Linked DNA regions of Thiorhodovibrio frisius. The protein of the gene in region 2 binds, or shares a complex with, the protein of the main gene of each other region. Links are inferred from orthologs where the notes say so. Each region holds a gene or a part of one and is shown on either strand. Other genes may lie near its edges. The genes, in order: Thiofri_RS01795 and xseA.

What was found.
Region 1: the proteins of xseA (region 2) and Thiofri_RS01795 are in contact, whole or in part, in a cryo-EM structure (PDB 8TXR), measured with the Escherichia coli proteins. The link is inferred for Thiorhodovibrio frisius from one-to-one orthologs.

Annotation. Positions count from the first base shown.
Region 1 is NZ_CP121471.1:327,416-333,539, reverse strand. Bases 1,356-4,155 are described here. They hold Thiofri_RS01795 (exodeoxyribonuclease VII small subunit), read right to left. Parts: upstream 2,962-4,155; coding sequence 2,749-2,961; downstream 1,356-2,748. Other genes in these bases: parE (DNA topoisomerase IV subunit B), read left to right, coding at 3,315-4,155; Thiofri_RS01800 (polyprenyl synthetase family protein), read right to left, coding at 1,769-2,662; folE2 (GTP cyclohydrolase FolE2), read right to left, coding at 1,356-1,468. Outside these bases: more of folE2, read right to left, coding at 680-1,355; more of parE, read left to right, coding at 4,156-5,204; Thiofri_RS01785 (FIST signal transduction protein), read left to right, coding at 5,239-6,124. UniProt on the Escherichia coli protein: Bidirectionally degrades single-stranded DNA into large acid-insoluble oligonucleotides, which are then degraded further into small acid-soluble oligonucleotides.
Region 2 is NZ_CP121471.1:3,825,394-3,831,558, reverse strand. What follows is about bases 1,166-4,006. They hold xseA (exodeoxyribonuclease VII large subunit), read right to left. Parts: upstream 3,351-4,006; coding sequence 1,980-3,350; downstream 1,166-1,979. Other genes in these bases: Thiofri_RS17460 (response regulator transcription factor), read left to right, coding at 3,468-4,006; Thiofri_RS17470 (pyridoxal phosphate-dependent aminotransferase), read left to right, coding at 1,166-1,908. Outside these bases: Thiofri_RS17475 (TMEM43 family protein), read right to left, coding at 1-251; more of Thiofri_RS17470, read left to right, coding at 706-1,165; more of Thiofri_RS17460, read left to right, coding at 4,007-4,277; Thiofri_RS17455 (M1 family metallopeptidase), read right to left, coding at 4,213-6,165. UniProt on the Escherichia coli protein: Bidirectionally degrades single-stranded DNA into large acid-insoluble oligonucleotides, which are then degraded further into small acid-soluble oligonucleotides.

The DNA.
Region 1 (6,124 bases), 3.5 Mb from region 2 along the record:
TACTTGTGTGCAAATGGCTTGCAGTACTGGCTTTTAGTAACGGCTTGCGGTTAAGGCGCGAGCCGGGCCAGCCAATTTGAACCCCGCTGTATGTGCGGGGCAGCGCGTCGCCTTTCGCGTCACCCTTACGCAGACACCAGGCCACCAAGCGGGCCGATCCGATGAATGCACTTCGATTAGATGAACAACAATAGGACGCGACTAGCGATGACCGCCTGATGGTGGCGGCCGGATGAGATGGCAATGCAGCAAACGAGCCGCTAAGGTGGCACTCGTGACGTGCGATTGCCGAAAAGCAGCCTAAATGATCAGGCTGAAGCGCGCATTATAACGGAAACTGGCGTCGAATTCACCCAAGGCTTCTCAACCCTTTCCGGAGAAGGCTTTTTTATTCAATTGAATCAATAGGGTATGCAAACCCAAAAAAACCATTTTCCGCAAAAAAGTGCCATGTAAAGGCGCTTTTGTTGGGGATTGCGGAGAATGGACCACGCCAACTTCGGTGGAATTCACGGTAAACGCGGAGTCGCGATTGGCTGCGGATGAGGGAGGTCGGCTTAGGATACCTGCGCGTGGATTGAGCCAGACGTCTAGCCGGCCTGTTCTGTTCGGGTGCTGAGTGTTCGAGAGGAGGGGCCTTAAGCGGATTGATAGTGGGAGCGTTCCTGCATTGCCAGGTTCAGCCGGCGGCTTCGGCGTCCTTGTCGCGTTCGATCATGGCGTAAGCTGAGTGATTGTGGATGGACTCGAAATTCTCAGATTCCACCACATAGGCGGCGATGCGCTCATCCTGGTTCAACAGCCCGGCGATGTCGCGCACGGTGTCCTCAACAAACTTGGGATTATCATAAGCGTGCTCTGTGACGAATTTCTCATCGGCGCGTTTGAGCAACCCGAATAGCTCGCACGAGGCCTGGGATTCGACCAGGTCGATCAACTCCTCCAGCCACAAAAATCCCCGCGTGCGCACGGTCACTGTCACATGCGAGCGCTGATTGTGGGCGCCGTAGGCCGAGATTTGTTTAGAGCAGGGGCATAGGCTGGTCACGGGCACTACCACCCGGATCGACAAGCTTGGCTGCCCCTGTTTGACCTCGCCAATAAAGGTGACATCGTAATCCAGCAGGCTGGCCACTCCGGTCACAGGCGCGAGTTTGTTAATGAAAAAGGGGAAGCGCATTTCGATGTGACCGGCTTCGGACTCAAGCCGCTCGGCCATCTCCCTGAGCATGTCCTTGAAGGTGCGGACGCTGATTTCTGGTTGGTGGTTGTTCAAGATGGCCACGAAGCGCGACATGTGCGTGCCCTTGAAGTCATGCGGCAGATGCACGTACATATTGAAGGTGGCAACAGTGTGTTGCTCTAAGCCGCTACGATCCTGAATGCGCACCGGATGGCGAATGTCCTTGATGCCAACGCGGTCGATGGCAATTCGCCGGCTATCGGCGCTAGCCTGGACGTCGGCCATCGTCTGTCGCGAAGGGGTGTTCTGCGATGCGGCTTGTGGCGAGGGTGCCGCTGCTGCTGCGGCAGTACTCCGCAGGGTCGATTCCATTGAATGAAAACCTCTTAATCGACGATTAAATCGCCGAGGGTGACGGATGCAACTGCCCAAGCCCCCTGCGACTGTCATGAAATGGTTATATATTGGCGCCGGTGTGAAAGGGAAGGTGGTCGGAGAAGACTCGGGCAGAAAGCGGCGCTGCGGCTGTGATGCCTGGCTAGCCTCGCTGCCTGGCTTGGATTCCCGGTGGGACCGTCGGGCAAGTTAATGATCGCGGGCGATGATGTAGTCCGCAATCCAACGCAGCGGATCGGCACCGCTGTCGAAGCCGCTGAGACAGCGATGCGCTTCCTCGATCAGGCGAGCGGCTTCTTTGTGCGCGGCGTCGATACCAAGCAGCGACGGATAGGTGGCTTTGTGGTGCGCCGCGTCCTGACCGCTCTGCTTGCCGAGCACCTCGGTCTGGCCCTCCACGTCGAGCAGATCGTCCTGGATCTGAAATGCCAGCCCAATGCAGCGGGCGTAACCATCGAGCGCGCTGGCTTGCTCGCCGGTTGTCTCTGGCTTGACCAGGGCGGCCATGTTGACGCTCGCCTGGATGAGTGCGCCCGTCTTGTGCAGATGAATGTTCTCGAGGGCAGCGCGGTCGAGTGCCTGGCCCTCGCTGGCCAGATCCAGTGCCTGGCCGGCGACCATGCCGCGCGAGCCTGCGGCACGGGCGAGCACTTCGATCATGCGGATGCGGGCGTCGACGGTGTTGGCAGAATCCGTGGCCAGCCACTGAAATGCGAGGGTCTGTAAAGCATCGCCGGCGAGAATGGCGGTTGCCTCGTCGAACGCCTTATGGCAAGTGGGTTGTCCACGGCGCAGATCGTCATCATCCATGGCGGGCAGATCATCGTGGATGAGCGAATAGGTATGGATGAGTTCGAGCGCACAGGCTGCTGCGTCGATCTGCTCACGGGTTACACCGACTGCGCTGGCCGCTGCGTAGGCGAGCGTTGGGCGCAGCCGCTTGCCGCCGCCAAGCGCGCCATGGCGCATGGCTTGATGCAGACGCGCGGGCTCTTGGTCGACGCTTGGCAGGCGCATCTCGAAGGCGCGTTCAACCCGGGCTTGGCAGATCTTGAGATATTGTTTCAGCGGCTTGTTGGCCATTGTCGGAATGTCTTGGTCTCTGTCGTGGTTTGCGGTCGCCGCCTGTGTGTCTTTGTTCCCTCAACCCCCAGCACCTCAGGGCCGGATCATCGGGGCTCAAAGGGTATCGGCTTGGCCGAGGATTCGGATGCAGCCTCGTTTGACGTATCGGTCAGAATACGCACGCGCTGCTCGGCGGTGTCGAGCGCCTGTTGGCAACTGCGGCTGAGATGCACGCCGCGCTCGAAGGTGGCAAGGGATTCCTCAAGCGAGAGATCGCCCTGCTCAAGGCGGTCCACCAGCGCTTCAAGCTCCGCCAGGGATTGTTCGAAGCGGGCCGGATCCGCGTTAGCCTCGCCCGTGCTTGCGTCTTGGCTGCTCGGTGCGCTGGTATCAGGGCTCCTAATAGAGCTCTGGTCAGGGCTCTGGTCAGGCGGCGCATCGGCGTCGATTGAGGACGCAGCAGGCGCTTCGGTCTGGGTGGCGGCAGTGGATGTTTTCTCAGTTTTGGCCAAACGTTGTGGTCTTCCGCTGGATTGTTATTTTGACTTTTAAGCGCACTACGGTAGCTTACAGCGGTTTTGCGGTCAATCGATTCGGGCGGTGGTATCTGGCAGCCAGCCAGCGCCAGGTGCCTGACCCGACCCTGGATTGAATCTAAGGAGTTTCAGCAGTGACCAACGGCGGCTATGACGCCTCAGCCATCGAGGTTTTGAGTGGCCTCGACCCGGTGCGCAAACGACCGGGGATGTACACAGATACAGCAGGCCCAAATCATCTTGTTCAGGAGGTTGTTGACAACAGTGTCGACGAGGCGATTGCCGGACATGCGCGCCGCATCGCGGTGGAGCTGTTCGCCGATGGCTCGGTTCAGGTCGACGACGATGGGCGTGGGATGCCGGTCGACCAGCATCCGCAGATGAAACTGCCCGGCATTGAGGTGATTCTGACCAAGCTGCACGCCGGCGGGAAGTTCTCCTCCGGCAGCTATCGCTTCAGCGGTGGTCTGCATGGTGTGGGTGTGTCCGTGGTCAATGCGCTCTCAAGGCGGCTCGATGCCTGGGTCAAGCGCGATGGTAAGGAGTACCACATCGCCTTCGAGCAGGGCGAGAAGGTCTCGGAGTTGACCGAGACGGGGCCCGTCAAGCCCCGGGATACCGGCACCCGACTGCGGTTTTCTCCCGAGGCGCGGTATTTCGACACCACCAAAATTAGCGTGCGCTCCTTGAAGCATTTGCTCCGGGCCAAGGCGGTGCTCTGCCCAGGGCTCGAGGTGTCCTTTGCTGACGAGGCCAGTGGCGAGCAGGAGACCTGGTGCTATCAGGATGGTCTGTTGGACTATCTCAGCCAGGCGCTCGGTGACTCGCCCATGCTGCCCGATGCGCCCTTTTTCGGTGAGATGGAAAGCGCCGCTGAATCGGCCAGCTGGGCGCTGGCCTGGCTGCCGGAGCAGGGTGATTTGATCACCGAGAGCTATGTGAACCTGATCCCGACCGTGCAGGGTGGTACGCATGTGAATGGCTTGCGCACCGGTTTGACCGAAGCCTTGCGCGAGTTCTGCGAGTTCCGCAATCTGCTGCCGCGCGGGGTGCGCCTGGCACCCGAGGATGTCTGGGGACGGGTCAGCTACATCTTATCGGTCAAGCTGCTCAATCCGCAGTTCTCCGGGCAGACCAAAGAACGGCTGTCTTCGCGCGAATCAGCAGCTTTCGTCTCTGGCGTGGTCAAGGACTCTTTCAGCCTGTGGCTCAACCAGCATGTCGCCGATGCCGAGCGCATCGCCGAACTGGTGATTACTGCCGCCCAGACGCGCCTGCGCGCCGGGCGCAAGGTGGCACGAAAAAAGGTCACCCAGGGGCCGGCCCTACCCGGCAAGTTGGCTGACTGCACCTCCACCGACCCGACCCGCAGTGAGCTGTTTTTGGTGGAGGGCGACTCGGCTGGCGGCTCCGCCAAGCAGGCGCGAGATCGGGAATTTCAGGCCATCATGCCGCTGCGTGGCAAAATCCTGAACACTTGGGAGGTGGACCCGGCCGATGTGCTGGCCTCCCAGGAGGTGCATGATATTGCCGTGGCAGTTGGGGTTGATCCGGGCAGTGAGGATCTCTCGCGCCTGCGCTTTGGCAAGATCTGCATTTTGGCCGATGCGGACTCCGATGGCGCGCATATCGCCACCTTGTTGTGCGCTCTTTTTCTCAAGCATTTTCCCAGCCTGGTGACCGGTGGTCATGTTTATGTGGCGATGCCGCCGCTGTATCGTATCGATATCGGCAAGCAGGTGTTTTATGCCCTGGACAACAGCGAAAAACAGGGGGTGCTTGATCGTATCGCCGCCGAGAAGCTCAAGGGCAAGATCAGCGTGCAGCGCTTTAAGGGCCTGGGCGAGATGAATCCGCGCCAGTTGCGCGAGACCACCATCGACCCGGATACCCGGCGCCTGGTGCAGCTCACGGTTGAAGACCCGGAACAGGGCGAGCATCTGATGGACATGCTGCTTGCAAAAAAACGCGCCGCTGACCGTCGCGCCTGGTTGCAACAAAAGGGCGATCTGGCCGAGATCTGAGCAGGCGCCCGGCCCACCGCAAAAGGAGAGCCCGATGACCCCATTCCGCCATACCCATGTCAGCGGCGAGGACTGGCGCCAGATCCTCGCCCAAGCCGCAGCCGAGTTGCGCGGGGCCACAGGCAATCTTGGTTTTGTCTATGTGACCGAGCCGCTCAGCCCGAACCTTGATGAGGTTCTAGACGCCCTGCGCCTGGCCACCAAGGTTGAGCACTGGTGCGGGGCCGTCGCCGGTGGCATCTGCGCGACCGGGGTTGAGTCCTACGAGCGCCCGGCGCTGGCCGCTATGGTGGCCGATCTGCCGACGGATGCATTTCGCGTGTTTCCACCGATTGTGAGCGACCTTAAGGCTTTTGATGCCGAACAGAAGTCTTGGCTGGGTAATCAGCTGCCCTACACCGCGCTGGTGCATGCAGATCCCGGCAACGGACAGACGAAGGCACTGATCGAGCAACTGGCCGCGCGCACGGCAACCGGCTTTCTGGTGGGGGGGCTCTCTAGCGCCACGGCCGGCAAGGAAACGCGTCTGATTGCCGATGAACCCTGCGGTGGCGGGCTCTCTGGTGTTCTACTGAGTGATGCCGTGGCAGTTCAGACCGGACTGAGCCAGGGCTGCACGCCCATTGGGCCGCAGCGGCGCATCACCGAAGCGCAGCGCAATGTGATTGTGCAGCTTGACGGTCGCCCGGCCTTGGATGTGTTCCGTGAAGACATTGGCGCCGAGCTGGCGCGCGATCTCAATCAGGTGGGCGGATTGATTTTCGCCGGGCTGCCGATTCGCGGCAGCGACACCGGCGATTATCTGGTGCGCAATCTGATCGGCATTGACACCAACAAGCGCCTGCTGGCCATCGCCGAACTGGTTGAGCATGGGCAGGACCTCATGTTCTGCCGCCGCGATCTCGACAGCGCTCGTGAGG
Region 2 (6,165 bases):
CGCACCATTAGATAGCCGGTGAAGGTCTCGACATAGTCGCCGTCCATGACCAGTCCTTGATCCATATTTCCGGTATAGGAAAAGCGCTGCTCGGAGACCAAATCACGCGGAGATTGGACGCTCTGGGTTTGTTGCGCGGCCTGGTGATAGTCGAAGCGGGTCTCGTTTTTCCAGATGGCTCCCAGGCCGATGAACACGATGGCGGGACCGAGCAGAAGGCCTGCCCAGCGGTTTTTCTTATCTGTTGCCATGGTGCGTACCCCCCTAGGATTTGCAGGACTCTAAAAAAACATTCGTCAGATCATGGCTGATCTAGGCTGGCTGACGAAAACCTAGCATCCTTTTTTGGGCGGGACAACAGTCCTGTTTGCACCCTTACATGGACCGCCTGACGCTCATGGTCCCGGCCACCCCAGAGAATGAATCCATGTGATTCACGCTATACCAATCGCAAACCTTCACGCTTCTGGTGCGGAATCTAGGTCCGAATTGCCCTCTGTGCCAATCTGCTTGCGACACCGACGGGTGCTGTGCGAGCCTTCTGCTCTGGCTGGCTTTGCGGCGTGACGGCCTGAGACATGGGGCATGATGCTCGGCTATGATTGTGGCATCTGAGCGCCTTCCTGCATCGGTCCGCATTGTCGCGTTGGTGTTGCGGTGGCGCGCACCTGATCACTCTGTCCAACTTCAAGGTGTCAAACAACCATGACGATCAAGCTCTCTGCCCGGGTCCAGGCGGTCAAGCCCTCGGCCACTCTTGCGATTACCGCCCGTGCCAAGGCGCTGCGCGCGGCTGGTAAGGATGTGATTGGCCTTGGTGCCGGCGAGCCGGATTTCGACACGCCGGCCCATATCAAGGAGGCCGCGATCAAGGCCATTCGCGATGGCTTCACCAAGTATACGGCGGTCGATGGCACCACCGAGCTGAAAGCAGCTGTGGTGGCCAAGTTTGAGCGCGAGAATGGGCTGCATTTTGCTGCCGATCAGATTCTGGTGTCCTGCGGCGGCAAGCAAAGCTTCTATAACCTGGCCCAAGCGGTGCTTGATCCGGGCGATGAGGTGATTATTCCTGCGCCTTACTGGGTGTCTTATCCCGATATGGTATTGCTGGCGGGGGCCGCGCCGGTGTTTGTGCATGCGGGAGCGGAGCAGCAATTTAAGATCACTCCGGTGCAATTGCGCTCGGCCATGACCGAGCAAACCCGGCTGGTGGTGATTAACAGCCCGTCGAACCCGACCGGCATGGCATACAGCGCCGATGAACTCAAAGCGCTTGGTGAGGTACTGCGGGAGTTTCCGCGCGCACTCATTGCCACGGATGACATGTACGAGCATATCCGCTGGCGGAAAGACGAGCCCTTTGTCAACATCCTCAATGTTTGTCCAGATCTTGAACCGCGCACCATGGTGCTCAATGGCGTGTCCAAGGCTTACTCCATGACCGGTTGGCGCATTGGTTATGCAGGTGGCCCCGAGCCAATCATTAAGGCGATGAAAAAGGTCCAGTCGCAGAGCACCTCCAACCCGACCTCCATCTCTCAGGTAGCGGCGCAGGCGGCGCTTGAGGGCTCGCAGGAATGCATTCTGGAGATGGTCGCGGCCTTCAAGGAGCGTCACGATCTGGTGGTTGATGCACTTAATGGCATGCCTGGCATTGACTGCATGGCGACCGATGGCACTTTTTATGTGTTTCCAGAGGTGCAGGGGCTGATTGATGGTCTGAAGTCGGTCAGCACGGATCTTGAACTCGCGGAGTATCTGATTGAGCAGGCCGGCATCGCCTTGGTGCCGGGCTCGGCGTTCGGGCTCAATGGGTGCGTGCGCATTTCCATCGCTACCAGCCGTGACAATCTTGAGCAGGCGATGGAGCGGCTTGCCAAGGTGGCAGAGTTGGCTCAGGGGGGCTGAGCCGGCCTCATTTACTGTGAATCACTCAGATTCATTACCCTGGGTGGTCGGGACCATGAAGGTTATCCAGCTCAATCGCTGCTTGCTTGCTCTTCTGCCCGCGCGGTAATGGTGCCGTCTGCCAGGCGGATGCTCAGGCGCGCGTTTGGTTGCACTTGATGGCGGCTTTTGAGGAGTTTGCCGTCGCTACTGCTTACGAGCGCGTAACCGCGGCCCAGGGTCGCCAGTGGGCTGCGGGCATTCAGAGCGGCGCTGATGGCCTGCAGGCGCTGGCGGCGCTGTTCGATCAGCCTTTGCGCGGCTGCGCTCAGTTGGCCCTGGAGTCTGTCGCTGTGGTTGCGTTCGCGCTCAATGGTGCGGGCCGGGGTGGCAATGGCCAGGCGCTGTTGTAGGTGATTCAGTCCGTCATGCTGGCGCCGCAGGATGCGTCCCTGTATCTCGCACAGGCGTTGCTCGAGCCGATCAAGTCTTTGTGCCTGCTGTTGCAGTTGGTTGCGGGGATGCAACAGGCGCAGATGGCGTTCGGTGTTAATCAGGCGGCGTCGGACTTGGTCCAGCCAGGTTTGGGTCTTGGCCACCAGGCGACCTTCCAGGCCGAGCAGGCGCTCGCGCATGGCGAGCTGTGCCGGTGTGGCGCATTCAGCCGCAGCCGAAGGGGTCGCGGCACGGCGATCAGCGGCCAGATCGGCCAGGCTGAGGTCGACTTCATGACCGATGCCTGTCAGCACTGGGATGGCGGAGGCGCGAATCTTGCGCACCAGGCCTTCGTCGTTAAAGGCCATCAAGTCTTCAAAGGAGCCTCCGCCGCGCGCCAGGATCAGCAAATCGCAGTCAGCGCGTGCGTTGGCGCGTTCTAGCGCGGTGATCAGGCTCTCGGCCGCACCTTCGCCCTGGACCTGCGCCGGATAGATGAGTAACGGCGTGAGTGGCCAGCGCCGCCCGAGCACCGTGAGCAGATCATGCAGCGCGGCACCGCTCGCTGAGGTCACCAGGCCGATCTGGCGCGGCAAGGGCGGCAGCGGGCGTTTGCTGGATTCATCGAACAAGCCCTCGGCGGCAAGGCGTCTTTTTAGTGCCTCAAGTGCCATGCGCAGCGCGCCTTCACCGGCCGGCTCGGCATGCTCGACGATCAACTGGCAGTCGCCGCGTGGCTCGTAAAAGGCCAGGCGCGCGCGCACCAGCAGTTGCTGGCCATTTGCGGGCGTGACAGCAGCGAGCAGGCGCTTGTTGCGGAACATGACGCAGCGCATCTGTGCGGCTTGATCCTTGAGGCTGAAATACAGATGCCCGGAGGCCGGGCGCGCCAGATTGGAGACCTCGCCCTGCACCCATAGCAGCGGAAAACTGCCCTGGAGTACGGCGGACAGTTCGCGGTTTAGCCTGGAGACGGACCAGATATCTCGGTTAAAGTCAAGAGCGGGCGGTTGTTTGTCGTATGTCATGTCGCATGGGGCGATGGTTGGTTGCGGGCGTGCCAGGGAGCATGCTAAACAGTTCTTTTGCGCATTGAACGCATTTTACTCCGACTTTGGCAATGTTCTGGGAGGGGGAGGTTATGCATGAGGTTAGAACAGCAAGACGTTGCTGACGCGGCTTGCGGTGAATCCGCGCTTGAATACCCTGATGATGATCCGGTGCAGCCCTTAGGCGAGGACGAAGCGCCAGATCTGATCGCGGAAGCCGGTTCGGAATCCGTCCCGGAGGAGCCTCCGCCTCCACCGCTACCGATTCGGGTGCTTCTGGTCGATGATCATGTGATGGTGCGCGACGGGCTGGGTGCGTTGCTGCGGGGGGATCCCAGCGTCGAACTCATCGGCGTGGCTGGCGACGGCGATGAGGCCGTGCGCATGAGTGAGGAACTGGAGCCGGATGTGGTGGTGCTGGATGTTTGTATGCCCGGCATGAATGGCATCGAGGCGGCGGCGCGCATTCGTGCCCTGTCGGCCGGGGTGCGGGTGATTGCGCTCTCGGCACATGGCGATCAGAGCTTCGTGCAGCAAATGGCCGCCGCGGGCGCGACGGGGTTCGTGCAGAAGGACCAGTCGGTCGAGGATCTGCTTGACGCCATTCGGCAGGTCAAGTTGGGCGAAGCATTTTTCTCGCGCGCGCCTGAGCCAGCCGAGGAGGCCGGCTTCAACCGGCTGTCCGCGCGCGAGCGCGCCTTGCTTGAAGCCATGGCGCGCAACAGCGCGCTGCGCAATATCGCCGAGGACATGGGCATCAGCACCAAGACGGTTGATACCTACCGCCGGCGGATTATGAAAAAGCTTGGCTTTACCACGCCTGATGAGTTGCTGCGCTATGTCACGGCGCTTGGTGTGGGTGTGGGTGTGGGTGCGCGAGCGCATCGATCAGAGACTGGCGTTTGACCGGAGCCAGAGGCGTGCCGGTTTTATCGCTAAACCAGTGCATCAAGGGGGAGTCCCGCACCGGCCATTGGCCCTTGCGCTGGTTGGTGGGTTGGGCGCCGGCAAATAGCAGATAGCCGTATTTTCCGTAATGTGGCAGCTTGCGCGCCAGCCCGGCGATGGCGGCTGGGTCCTGTGCTGCGAGCCACCCCATTGGCCGAGAGTCCCTTGAGGCAGGCGCGGCACTATCGCTGCCGCCCGGTTTCGCGCCCGTTGCCGCTGGTCCGGCAGCGCCTGGATTGGAAAAGCGCGTCAGCACCGGAATTTGGTCTTTAACAAAGGCATCCTCGCCACTCAGCTTGACCAGCCGTTGTGCGGTGTTGATTTGGAAATTGGTGCTGTCGCGACTGAACTCAGGCAGAAAACGGTTTTCCCAGCCTAGCAGCCAGACTGCCCCGGAGGGTAGCTGTTCGATGTCGGCATCCGACAAAATACGCCAGTGCGGCTGGCCTTTTTGCCAGTCATCGGCGAGTTGCCGGTAGGCGCGCAGCAGCTCCGCCGGGGCCGCTGCGGGCAGGATCAGGGTGCCAGCTTCCGCGCCGAACAGGTTGCTCAGGCTGACGGGGGTTTCGCCGGGCTCTAGCATACGGAAGCTGTCGAATACTGGATCGACGGCCAGTCGCAGCGGGGGCTGATCGAGCGTCAAGGCAAAGGACCGCTCGCGCTCGCCGTTGAATGCAAGCCAAAGGCTATGAGGTGCGCCCAGGCTGTCGTGCACGATGACCGGCACCCGCAGCGGAAAGGGCGGTTCGGATTGCAGTTGTCGCACCCCAGCGCTGACCCGATAGCGCCCGTCGGGCTGCTGGTGCGATTCAACCCCCTCAAGACTCAGACGCAGGGCGCCCGGGCGTTTTGTCCAGGCGCTGAAAAATGCGTTCAGATCCTGTTCGCTGGTTTGCTCAAAGGCCTGCTGGATATCCTGCCAGCTCGCGGATTGGAATTTGTTCTGCGCATAAAACAGCCGCAGGCCGGCGATGAAGGGCGCATCGCCCAGCAGCTGGCGCAGCATGTGAAAAACCATCAGCGATTTGCCATAGCCAATGGCCTGCGAGGCCTGACTGTGGCGGGCGCGAAAATCGATCAGGGGCATGTCGCTCCCGGCGCGGACATAATCGGCATAGGCCTTGAGCTGATCACGCCGATAGGCGCTGCCCTGGCCGACGAGCGCTTTGTTTAGATGGTCGGCTAGATAGGCTGTCAGCCCCTCGCTCCAGTTGCCGCTGTCCCAGTCAACGAAGACGCCATTGCCCCACCAGTTGTGCAGAATTTCGTGTGGGTAGGAGCTGTGCAGGATAAAGGGCAGGCGCAGCACTTGTGGGCCAAGCAGGGTGAAGGAGGGCATGCCATAACCGCTCTCCCAAAAGTTCTCGACCAGGGCGAACTTGGAATAGGGGTATTGGCCAATCAGGGTGCTGTAGCGCTTGAGATAGTCGCGCGTGGCGTCAAGGTAGCGCTTGGCGAGAGTGTCGTCCTTCTCGCGCAGCCAGGCCTGGATGTCCACCCCATCGGCCGCCTGCTGATAAAACTCAAAGGGTGCGGCGATCAGGTAAATTTCATCCTGTGGATGGGATTCCTGCCAGTAGACTTGAACCGCCGAATGCTCATGGCTCGGCGCCTCCCCGGCGGATGAATCTGCTGTGTCGGGGGTATCGTCTGCGCCCAGCGGCGGGACTTGGCCAGGCCCGACACCCTGGGACACCGCACTCCAGCCTGCGGGGAGACCGACTGCCAGGGTGAAGGAATCCATGGTATTGTCCAGGCGCGGATACCAGCCGCTGTAGCCGCTTAGAAACACGCCATCCGCTGAAATAGTGCCGAGCGATTGCTGGCGCGAGCGGCCCATGCCTTC